Regions from separate parts of the Paenibacillus sp. FSL H8-0122 genome, predicted to be linked through region 2. Evidence: a T-box and tRNA genes for the amino acid it is inferred to sense, from the RefSeq annotation. Region 2 holds a T-box; the other holds one or more tRNA genes.
The links. A T-box is a leader RNA that pairs with one kind of tRNA and senses whether it is charged. The one in region 2 lies ahead of metG (methionine--tRNA ligase), so its partner is inferred to be a tRNA-Met.
Positions count from the first base shown of each region.

Region 1 (5,413 bases), 2.1 Mb from region 2:
GATACGCAGAGGCAGACCAGGGGAACTGAAACATCTAAGTACCCTGAGGAAGAGAAAACAATAGTGATTCCGTCAGTAGCGGCGAGCGAACGCGGAACAGCCTAAACCAAGGGGCTTGCCTCTTGGGGTTGTGGGACGTCTCACATGGAGTTACAAAGGAATAGAGTAGGCGAAGAGGTCTGGAAAGGCCCGCGATAGAGGTAAAAGCCCTGTAGCCCAAACTGTGTTCTCTCCGAGACGGATCCCGAGTAGTGCGGGGCACGTGAAACCCCGTATGAATCCAGCAGGACCATCTGCTAAGGCTAAATACTACCTGGCGACCGATAGTGAAACAGTACCGTGAGGGAAAGGTGAAAAGCACCCCGGAAGGGGAGTGAAATAGAACCTGAAACCGTGTGCTTACAAAAAGTCAGAGCCCGTTTTAGGGGTGATGGCGTGCCTTTTGTAGAATGAACCGGCGAGTTACGTTTAACATGCAAGGTTAAGGTGAGAAGCCGGAGCCGCAGCGAAAGCGAGTCTGAATAGGGCGATTGAGTATGTGGACGTAGACCCGAAACCGTGTGATCTACCCCTGTCCAGGGTGAAGGTGCGGTAACACGCACTGGAGGCCCGAACCCACGCATGTTGAAAAATGCGGGGATGAGGTGGGGGTAGCGGAGAAATTCCAATCGAACTCGGAGATAGCTGGTTCTCCCCGAAATAGCTTTAGGGCTAGCCTCGGTGAATGGAGTGGTGGAGGTAGAGCACTGATTGGGTGCGGGGCCCGCAAGGGTTACCAAGCTCAGTCAAACTCCGAATGCCATTTACTTCTTGCCGGGAGTCAGACAGTGAGTGCTAAGATCCATTGTCAAAAGGGAAACAGCCCAGACCATCAGCTAAGGTCCCCAAGTGTGTGTTAAGTGGGAAAGGATGTGGAGTTGCACAGACAACCAGGATGTTGGCTTAGAAGCAGCCACCATTGAAAGAGTGCGTAATAGCTCACTGGTCGAGTGACTCTGCGCCGAAAATGTAACGGGGCTAAACACACCACCGAAGCTATGGCTAGATGCGTTGCATCTGGGGTAGGGGAGCGTTGTGTAGGGGTTGAAGGTGTACCGTAAGGAGCGCTGGACACTACACAAGTGAGAATGCCGGTATGAGTAACGAAAAGATCAGTGAGAATCTGATCCGCCGAAAGCCCAAGGTTTCCTGAGGAAGGCTCGTCCGCTCAGGGTAAGTCGGGACCTAAGGCGAGGCCGACAGGCGTAGTCGAAGGACAACAGTTTGAAATTACTGTACCACCGTAATCCGCTATGAGCGATGGGGTGACGCAGGAGGGTAGTGACGCGGACTGATGGATGTCCGTCTAAGCAGTGAGGCTGGTGTGCAGGCAAATCCGCACATCGTAAGGCTGGGCTGTGATGGGGAGCGAAAATTATAGTAGCGAAGGTCATGATCTCACACTGCCAAGAAAAGCCTCTAGTCAGGAGAAGGTGCCCGTACCGCAAACCGACACAGGTAGGCGAGAAGAGAATTCTAAGGCGCGCGGAAGAACTCTCGTTAAGGAACTCGGCAAAATGACCCCGTAACTTCGGGAGAAGGGGTGCCTCGGTAGGGTGAATAGCCCGAGGGGGCCGCAGTGAAAAGGCCCAAGCGACTGTTTAGCAAAAACACAGGTCTGTGCGAAGCCGCAAGGCGAAGTATACGGGCTGACGCCTGCCCGGTGCTGGAAGGTTAAGGGGAGCGGTTAGGAGCAATCCGAAGCTGTGAACCGAAGCCCCAGTAAACGGCGGCCGTAACTATAACGGTCCTAAGGTAGCGAAATTCCTTGTCAGGTAAATTCTGACCCGCACGAATGGCGTAACGACTTGGGCGCTGTCTCAACGAGAGATCCGGTGAAATTTTAATACCTGTGAAGATGCAGGTTACCCGCGACAAGACGGAAAGACCCCATGGAGCTTTACTGCAGCTTGATATTGAATTTGGGTACGATCTGTACAGGATAGGTGGGAGCCGGTGAGGCAGGAGCGCAAGCTTCTGCGGAGGCGCCGTTGGGATACCACCCTGATCGTATCTAGGTTCTAACCTAGTGCCCTGAGCGGGTACGGGGACCGTGTCAGGCGGGCAGTTTGACTGGGGCGGTCGCCTCCTAAAGAGTAACGGAGGCGTTCAAAGGTTCCCTCAGAATGGTTGGAAATCATTCGCAGAGTGCAAAGGCATAAGGGAGCTTGACTGCGAGACCTACAAGTCGAGCAGGGACGAAAGTCGGACTTAGTGATCCGGTGGTACCGCATGGAAGGGCCATCGCTCAACGGATAAAAGCTACCCTGGGGATAACAGGCTTATCTCCCCCAAGAGTCCACATCGACGGGGAGGTTTGGCACCTCGATGTCGGCTCATCGCATCCTGGGGCTGAAGTAGGTCCCAAGGGTTGGGCTGTTCGCCCATTAAAGCGGTACGCGAGCTGGGTTCAGAACGTCGTGAGACAGTTCGGTCCCTATCTGTCGTGGGCGCAGGAAATTTGAGAGGAGCTGTCCTTAGTACGAGAGGACCGGGATGGACGTACCGCTGGTGCATCAGTTGTTCCGCCAGGAGCATGGCTGAGTAGCTACGTACGGACGGGATAAGCGCTGAAAGCATCTAAGCGTGAAGCCCCCCTCAAGATGAGATTTCCCAATTAGTAAGACCCCTTGAAGACGACGAGGTAGATAGGTTGGAGGTGGAAGTGCAGCAATGCATGGAGCTGACCAATACTAATCGGTCGAGGGCTTATCCAAATTTCTAACACGCAGATTCGTTTCGGATTCAGTTTTCAGGAATCAATTCCTGAAGCATTTACGCTGTAAATGCCCGTTTGGTGGCGATAGCGGAGGGGTTCCACACGTACCCATCCCGAACACGACCGTTAAGCCCTCCAGCGCCGATGGTACTTGGACCGAAGGGTCCTGGGAGAGTAGGACGTTGCCAAGCGGACCATCCACACACATTGTGGTATTTTTTTTGTCCTAATTGCTTACATATTCCCTGATAGCTCAGTTGGTAGAGCACTCGACTGTTAATCGAGTTGTCACAGGTTCGAGTCCTGTTCGGGGAGCCATATGGAGAGGTGTCCGAGTTTGGCCGAAGGAGCACGATTGGAAATCGTGTAGGCGCCACAAGCGTCTCGAGGGTTCGAATCCCTCTCTCTCCGTAGTGTTACCTCCCTGATTAGGGATGAGAATCCTCAATGGTTCGTTGGAGCATAAGCTTCGATAGCACTACATCGCAATCTCGTAACGAAGTGAAGAGTATCCCTCTCTCTCCGTAGCGTTACCTCCCTGAAAAGGGGATGGAAATAACTGTATAGCATGGCTCGTTGGTCAAGGGGTTAAGACACCTCCCTTTCACGGAGGTAACATGGGTTCGAATCCCATACGAGTCACCAATTTCTTCTTTGAATGATGGGAAGAGAGAGTCATATATGGAGGCTTAGCTCAGCTGGGAGAGCATCTGCCTTACAAGCAGAGGGTCGGGGGTTCGAACCCCTCAGCCTCCACCATCTATCTTAACCGAATAGATTTTGTACAATGACGCGGGGTGGAGCAGCCCGGTAGCTCGTCGGGCTCATAACCCGAAGGCCGCAGGTTCAAATCCTGCCCCCGCAATTGTTCCCCACAAAGTGAAGAGATGCTCTGTAGCATATTCCGAATACTTTCCGGGGGGGCCATAATGTTAAACTTGGAACCGTGGTGTAGTTGGCCTAACATGCCTGCCTGTCACGCAGGAGATCGCGGGTTCGAATCCCGTCGGTTCCGCCATTTTAATGGCGTAAGGGATGAGAAATCCCTGGGTTCGTTGAAGCATAGGCATCGTAAGGAATACTTCGCAATCTCGTAACGGAGTGAAGAGTATCCCGTCGGTTCCGCCATTTTTAATGGCTTAAGGGATGAGAAATCCCTGGATTGAGCATCCTATATCTCGAAGTATAGAGTATCCATCCGATTCCGTAGCATTTTGCTAATTATAATATTGGGGATTAGCCAAGCGGTAAGGCAACGGACTTTGACTCCGTCATTCATAGGTTCGATTCCTATATCCCCAGCCATCTATTTTCGATTGTTTCTCTTATGAGAGCCATTAGCTCAGTTGGTAGAGCACCTGACTTTTAATCAGGGTGTCGAAGGTTCGAGTCCTTCATGGCTCACCATTTTCTTGTAACGTGTGCGCGTGTGGCGGAATGGCAGACGCACCAGACTTAGGATCTGGCGTTTCACGACGTGGGGGTTCAAGTCCCTTCACGCGCACCATGTTTTTGCGGACGTGGCTCAGCGGTAGAGCATCGCCTTGCCAAGGCGAGGGTCGCGGGTTCGATTCCCGTCGTCCGCTCCATATAGATTTTGCGCCCTTAGCTCAGCTGGATAGAGCGTTTGACTACGAATCAAAAGGCCGGGAGTTCGAATCTCTCAGGGCGCGCCATTTATACTTCATTGAATTAACAAAGTGTCCCCAGATTCGAACGAGTTCGTTGGAGCATCCGCTTCGATAGCACAACTTCGCAATCGGATGCGTAGCATCCGTATCTCTCAGGGCGCGCCATTTATACTTCATTGCTTCAACTTTTGTATTAACGGGATGTAGCTCAGCTTGGTAGAGCACCTGGTTTGGGACCAGGGGGTCGCATGTTCAAATCGTGTCATCCCGATATTTCATTTCACCTATGCGGGTGTAGTTCAATGGTAGAACTTCAGCCTTCCAAGCTGATAGCGTGGGTTCGATTCCCATCACCCGCTTATATCTGTATCACGTGAGTCCGTCAGCCCTATGGGGAAGGCGGACTTTTTTTGCTATTTAGCAAATGTAAGCGAAAAACGAACACAATGTGATGCAGGGAAGGCGAATGGCCGAATGTAATCGAAAAAATCGAACACAATTGGACTGGGCGCGCTGCGTAGGCCGTGTGTTTATCGCAGTGCCAGACGTATTTTCACAGGAAAACCGAATACAATGGGTGCCACTGCGAGGAGGGAAGGGCCCCATGCATCACCGGCAGTAACCTTTTAAGAGAAATCCTGCCAAAAGTGCAACAATACTGCCCCAAAGAAGCGGTCAATGCTGAAATCCTGCATGAAATGCAACAAATTCAGCGCTAACTTGCTCTAAACATCAAAATTTGTGCAAATCATGCAACATTGTACTTCAACCCGTAAAAGGTATAGAGAAATCCTGCCAAAAGTGCAACATTACCATTACTGCTCCTTAAAAGCGGCCAGTGAGAGAGGCATTAGCATCGTTCACCCGCAGGGTGATTTTGTTGCTATTTAGGGAATGTATGCGAAAACTGAACACAATGTGATGCAGGGAAGGCGAATGGCCGAATGTAATCGAAAAACCGAACACAATTGGACCAGGCGCGCCACGTAGGCCGTGCGTTTATCGCAGTGCCAGAAGTATTTTC
Region 1 covers NZ_JBBOTB010000001.1:5,649,809-5,655,221, reverse strand. Annotated here, with positions in the region: rRNA gene NSS64_RS24385 (23S ribosomal RNA) at 1-2,756, shown strand, start outside; rRNA gene rrf (5S ribosomal RNA) at 2,833-2,949, shown strand; tRNA gene NSS64_RS24375 (tRNA-Asn) at 3,001-3,076, shown strand; tRNA gene NSS64_RS24370 (tRNA-Ser) at 3,080-3,169, shown strand; tRNA gene NSS64_RS24365 (tRNA-Glu) at 3,329-3,403, shown strand; tRNA gene NSS64_RS24360 (tRNA-Val) at 3,442-3,517, shown strand; tRNA gene NSS64_RS24355 (tRNA-Met) at 3,550-3,623, shown strand; tRNA gene NSS64_RS24350 (tRNA-Asp) at 3,699-3,776, shown strand; tRNA gene NSS64_RS24345 (tRNA-Gln) at 3,989-4,063, shown strand; tRNA gene NSS64_RS24340 (tRNA-Lys) at 4,090-4,165, shown strand; tRNA gene NSS64_RS24335 (tRNA-Leu) at 4,182-4,265, shown strand; tRNA gene NSS64_RS24330 (tRNA-Gly) at 4,273-4,347, shown strand; tRNA gene NSS64_RS24325 (tRNA-Arg) at 4,358-4,434, shown strand; tRNA gene NSS64_RS24320 (tRNA-Pro) at 4,587-4,660, shown strand; tRNA gene NSS64_RS24315 (tRNA-Gly) at 4,678-4,748, shown strand.
Region 1: it encodes a tRNA-Met, which carries the amino acid that the T-box ahead of metG (methionine--tRNA ligase) is inferred to sense. The anticodon was not compared.

Region 2 (5,413 bases):
AAGTTACACTGACGGCTGAGGATCTAGCCCGGATTGAGCGGATATCCCCGCAAGGTATTGCAGCCGGAGCACGTTACCCCGGCCAGAACTAAGTCATCACACAGAGCGGACAGCCGCTTTGTATTCATCAATATTAAGACCCCGGAGCGTTCTTGCCTTCGCCGCTTGCTTTCGTAAGCGGTATGAGAGGCGGGACGCTTTTGTCTTTCATCCGCTCTATTTCCTCCTCTATGCGCTCTACATCTATCCGCTCAAACAGTAATTCAAGCTCCAATATAGGCTGCTCTGCAAGGACGGATACCGGATGCCATACAGGCTGTTCTATGGACAGGAAGCCCCTGATCTTCTCGCAGGAGAAGGGGAGGAACGGGTTCAGCAGGTTAGACAGATTGGCAATAATCTGAACACAGGTATACAGCGTGTTAGCCCCGGCCGCAGGATCATGCTTGATCTGGAGCCACGGCTGCTGCTCGTCGAAATATTTGTTGGCCTGGCGGATATGCAAGAAGATGAATTCCAGGGCTTCCTTGAAATGTCCGGCTTGGGTCAGCCTGCCTGTCTCCTTATACAGCTGCTCCAGACTGCTAACCCATGCTTCGTCCAAGACTCCTTCTGGTACTCTGCCACTCCAGAACTTATTTACGAATACGAGGCTGCGGTTAACGAAATTGCCGAACGCGCCCAGCAGCTCGCTGTTATGGCTGTAGATGAACTCTCTCCAGGAGAAGTCGGCATCCCGCTTCTCGGGACCGTTCGCAGTCAGGAAATAACGGACCGAGTCAGGGTCATACCGGCTGAGAATATCCGGCACCCAGACCGCCCAATTGCGGCTGGTGGAGAATTTCTGCCCTTCCAGGGTCAGATACTCCGAAGAGAAGATCCGGTCCGGCAGATGCAGCTCCTCAGCTCCCAGCAGGATAGCGGGCCAGATCAGGCTGTGAAAAGGAATATTGTCCTTCCCGTGCACATAATAAGCAGTTATAGGCGGCTGTCCATGGTTATCCTGCCCCGATGGTACGGACCAGAACTCCTCCCAACGGCCTCCGGTCTCCTCCGACCACTGCTTGCTGGCAGACAGATAGCCGCTAACGGCTTCGATCCAGACATAGATTTTTTTGTCTGCGAAGCCGTCAACAGGAACATCCACACCCCAGTCCAGATCGCGTGTTGCTGCGCGGTCCTGCAGGCCTTCCTGCAGATATCTGCGGGTTAGACGGACGGAATTGTCTCTCCAGCCCTGCGCGGAATCAGCATATTCTGTGAGTGCTTGCTGGAAGCTGGACAGCGACAGATAGTAATGCTGAGTAGAGCGCAGCACAGGCGTAGAGCCGCAGAGGGCGCATGTGCGCTCCAGCAGATCCACCGGATCGAGAATCGTTGAACAGTAATCGCATTGGTCTCCCCGGGCTTGCTGCCCGCATACCGGGCAGATGCCATGGACATAACGGTCCGGCAAGAAGCGCTGGTCCAGCTCACAATAGCACTGGAGACCGGGTTTCTGGTACAGATACCCGTGATCCAGCAGCTTAAGGAACAGTTCCTGCACCGTATTGTAGTGATGTGCCTGATCGGTCCGGGTATAGAGGTCATAAGTGAAGCCCAAGGCGCGGAAGCAATCGGCGAACTCCTCATGATACCGGCTGGCGAATTCACCCGGGGTTACACCCTCCTGCGCCGCTTGTACAGCAACGGGGGTGCCGTGACAGTCACTGCCGGATACATAGAGTACAGCGTCACCTTTGGCACGGTGGTAGCGGGCCAGAATATCTCCCGGAAGAATACTGGCGAGTCTGCCCAGGTGCAGGGAGCCGTTGGCATAAGGCCAAGCCCCTCCAATAAAAATGTTAGTCATCTTGTTATCCTCCTCAAGTATTGTGGAACGCAAAAAAGGCACTCATCCCCCAAAAGGGACGAGAGCCTTGTGCTCACGTGTTACCACCCAAATTCATCAATGCCTTACGGCATCCACCTCTTCAGGTACGTCCGCAGATAAAAGCGGGTATACCCTAGCACGGTAACGGATGCGGGTTCCGGCGCAGCCTACGACCCGTTCATGCCGGGGTTCGGTGCGCAGCTCTGAGACCATATTCCCGAGGGTTTTCTTTGCTCCTTTTCACCATCCGGAGCTCTCTGTGGAAGAATTGCCAGGGTACTCTTTCTCTTCGCAGCTATTGTGGTTATCCTAATTACTGGATATCATATATGCAGGCCGGGAGATTTGTCAACACGTAAGTCTATTTGCAATCCACCGCACTCCTGTGCGACAGTAGAGAGTAAGGGCTAACGGGAAGCAGAGGAGTGCCTGATCCGTGGCCTGGAAGACAAGCGACATAGTGATCAAAAGGAGATTGAGACTATTGCAGGAAAACAAACAGGAGAAAAAAAGCTCGGGGGCATGGGGGTGGCTGGGCAGCGGGGCAGTACTGCTACTCCTTAAGGGAAAGGCTATTATCTCTCTGCTTAAGCTGGGGAAAATCGCAGGTCCGCTGATCTCCATGATGGTATCCATCTGGGCTTATGCCCTGATCTCGCCATGGCAATTCGCGGTGGGCTTCGTTGCCTTAATGTTCGTTCATGAGATCGGCCATGTGATCGCTGCCAAGCGGATTGGGCTGCCGGTGAGCGCGCCGCTGTTCATTCCTTTTATGGGCGCCCTGATTACGATGAAGCGGCAGCCGCTGGATGCCAGACAGGAAGCTTATGTAGCTTTTGGCGGCCCTATACTCGGGAGTATTGGTGCGGTTGTAGTATTCGGAGCGGCTTATTACTATCATAGTCCTTTGTTATACTCGCTGGCATACGTCGGGTTCTTGCTTAACTTGATTAACCTGCTGCCGATCCATCCGCTGGATGGGGGGCGAATTGCCACGGCGGTAACACGCTGGTTATGGCTGGTAGGGCTCGTTGGCGGCCTGGCTGTAATTATTTATCTGAAATCCATCCTGTTCGGCGTAATCTGGGTAATGTTCGCTTATGATATGTATAAGAAGTACATCAGCCGGCGGACGAAGAATCAGATGCATACTGTGCTCAAAAGCTTCCTGATCCCCATCGGGGATCTGCAGGAGCAAGGATATCTGATCCCCGGCCCCGAGCATAAGCGGGAGCTGCCGTTCACCACCTACAGTGATTTGAACCGCCAGCAGTTTGTTGGTGTACGATGGGATAACCTGGATTACTATGGAACGACAACTATGCCGGTGCAGTCGCTGATCGGAAAAGTCAAAGTCGTGCAGCTCGATCAGCTGTATGTGGATGCCAGCCTGCAGATGAAGATGACCTGTGAGATCAGCTTCACGGTATATGACAATGACAAGTACTATGATGTACCGGCTGCTACCCGCTGGAGATATGGGGCCGCGTATTTTGTCCTTGCCGGAGTTCTTGGGGGGATGATGTATCTTGTCCATGTAGTTGGCAACGTAAATCTGTAAATCTTCGTTTATGAACCTCCCGATTCGTCAAAGCTGTAGAGAGCCGAGAAGGATGAGGAGGTTAACAACAATGCGGTTGGCAAGAGGATGTCTCTTATGGATTGGAGCATGTCTCCTTCTGGGAATCGCCGGATGTACGGCAGGCAAGGAAATTCCTGAATATACGGATGTTCACAACATGACCGGATTGGACGGAAGTCTGAATTCACGGGATAGCCTGACCTCGCCGGTTCTGCGGGATGTGTATGACCGCTCGATTCCCGAGGAGGTCTATGAGTCTCCGTAAATAAGGTGGTCGGAGGTTCCCTGTCCACGGGCCTTGCCCTGAAGCTCTCAGGCTCTATACAGGATATTAATAATTCTGTATAATGCTCCATATTGATTGGAGCTATAGAGAGGAGCCAGGGAGATGGCAGTGGAAATCGTACATGTTACTACAGAGGAGCAGCTTCAAATGGCGCTGGAGATCCGCAAGAAGGTGTTTGTGGAAGAACAGAAGGTGCCGGTAGAAGAGGAGATCGATGAATATGATGCCATCAGTGAGCATGTGCATCATTTCCTGCTCATGGAGGGCGGGCAGCCGGCTGCAACCGGCCGGCTGATCTATTATAAAGCGGACACTGCCAAGATGCAGCGGATTGCCGTTCAGGAGGCCTTCCGCGCTAAGGGATGCGGACGTATCCTGCTGCTGGCTATGGAAGAGCGGGCACGTGAGCTGGGTCTGCAGGCTTCCATTCTGGATGCCCAGTGTCAAGCAGAACCATTTTACAGCAAGCTCGGCTATGAAGTAATCTCTAAGGAGCCCTTCTATGATGCAGGGATTCTGCATGTAAGAATGAGTAAAGCCCTGTAATCTGCCGGGTACATACTCTTTCGCTGCGATGGACAAGCTAGAATCGGCCAGGGTAGCTGGCTAATTCTAGTGCGAAGGAGACGATCCTAAGTGATGAATCAAGAACGGGAACGATTTATTGCCGCCAAACGTAACGGTGACGGGGACCTGACCGGGTTCCAGACCTCCTCCGGACGCGTGCTGGATTATCAGCAGGCACTTCAGGAGGTTCAGTCCGGCAGCATCGCAGGGGTCAATGTATTTAAGGGCAAAGACGGCGAAATGTATATCCGCGGCGATGCAGATGGAGATCCTACGAACAATCTGGATCAGCTTCCGCAATTTTAGCCGGGCATAGATAACAGGGGGAACGGCCGGACAGGCGTCTTACAGGCGCTGAAGTCCGGCCGTTTCTATGTGTTAAGGGGGACTCCGGCTTCTCTGAAAATACTTCGTTTAGGGTCTGCTGTACATGCCGAAACCGGTTGCTGAAGGGCTTGTTTTTCTTTTCTTCTGCAAAAAGAAATAAATCCCTGAATTCTGCGCAACTTGTCGAAGTCTTAGCAGTATACATTAACAGCATGAATTATTTGGAGGGGCTTTACAATGAGATGGAGAAAAATTGCTCTGTGCACGGTTGTGTTTTTCATGATGGGAAGCTCCTATTTGTTCGCGGACGCTGTGAACCAGAAGATCAAAGTATGGAGCAATGGAAAGGAAATAGCCGATGGCGGCTATTTGATTGACGGCAAGACCTATATTCCCGCCAGGGAGGCCGGGGGTGTCGTCAACTGGGACGGCTCGGGCAGAGTGACGATCCTCAAGCCGAATGTTCATATCGTCCTGTTCAAAGGCGACACGGTATTCGGCAATGTCAACACAGGCAAGCTGAAGATGAAGATTCTGACGCAGGTGGACAGCCTGAAGGACAGCATCGCTGCCGTGAAGGTGGCAATCACCGATCCTGCCGGGAATGTGAAGGATATTCTCGAGGATGCCGTTGGCTCCAAGAATGAGGATTTCTGGTTCTCCACACCGGAGTTTACCTATGATTTCAAGGAACCGGGCAAATATAGCGTAGGCTTCTTCATGAAGGCGTCGAAGAACGGAGATTACGTTCTTGTGTCCGAGAAGGTAGTTACGGCTT
Region 2 covers NZ_JBBOTB010000001.1:3,500,147-3,505,559, reverse strand. Annotated here, with positions in the region: gene NSS64_RS15410 (aldo/keto reductase) at 1-92, shown strand, start outside; gene metG (methionine--tRNA ligase) at 134-1,852, opposite strand; T-box leader at 1,904-2,175, opposite strand; gene NSS64_RS15400 (site-2 protease family protein) at 2,358-3,434, shown strand; gene NSS64_RS15395 (hypothetical protein) at 3,505-3,720, shown strand; gene NSS64_RS15390 (GNAT family N-acetyltransferase) at 3,844-4,287, shown strand; gene NSS64_RS15385 (DUF3892 domain-containing protein) at 4,378-4,614, shown strand; gene NSS64_RS15380 (copper amine oxidase) at 4,873-5,413, shown strand, end outside.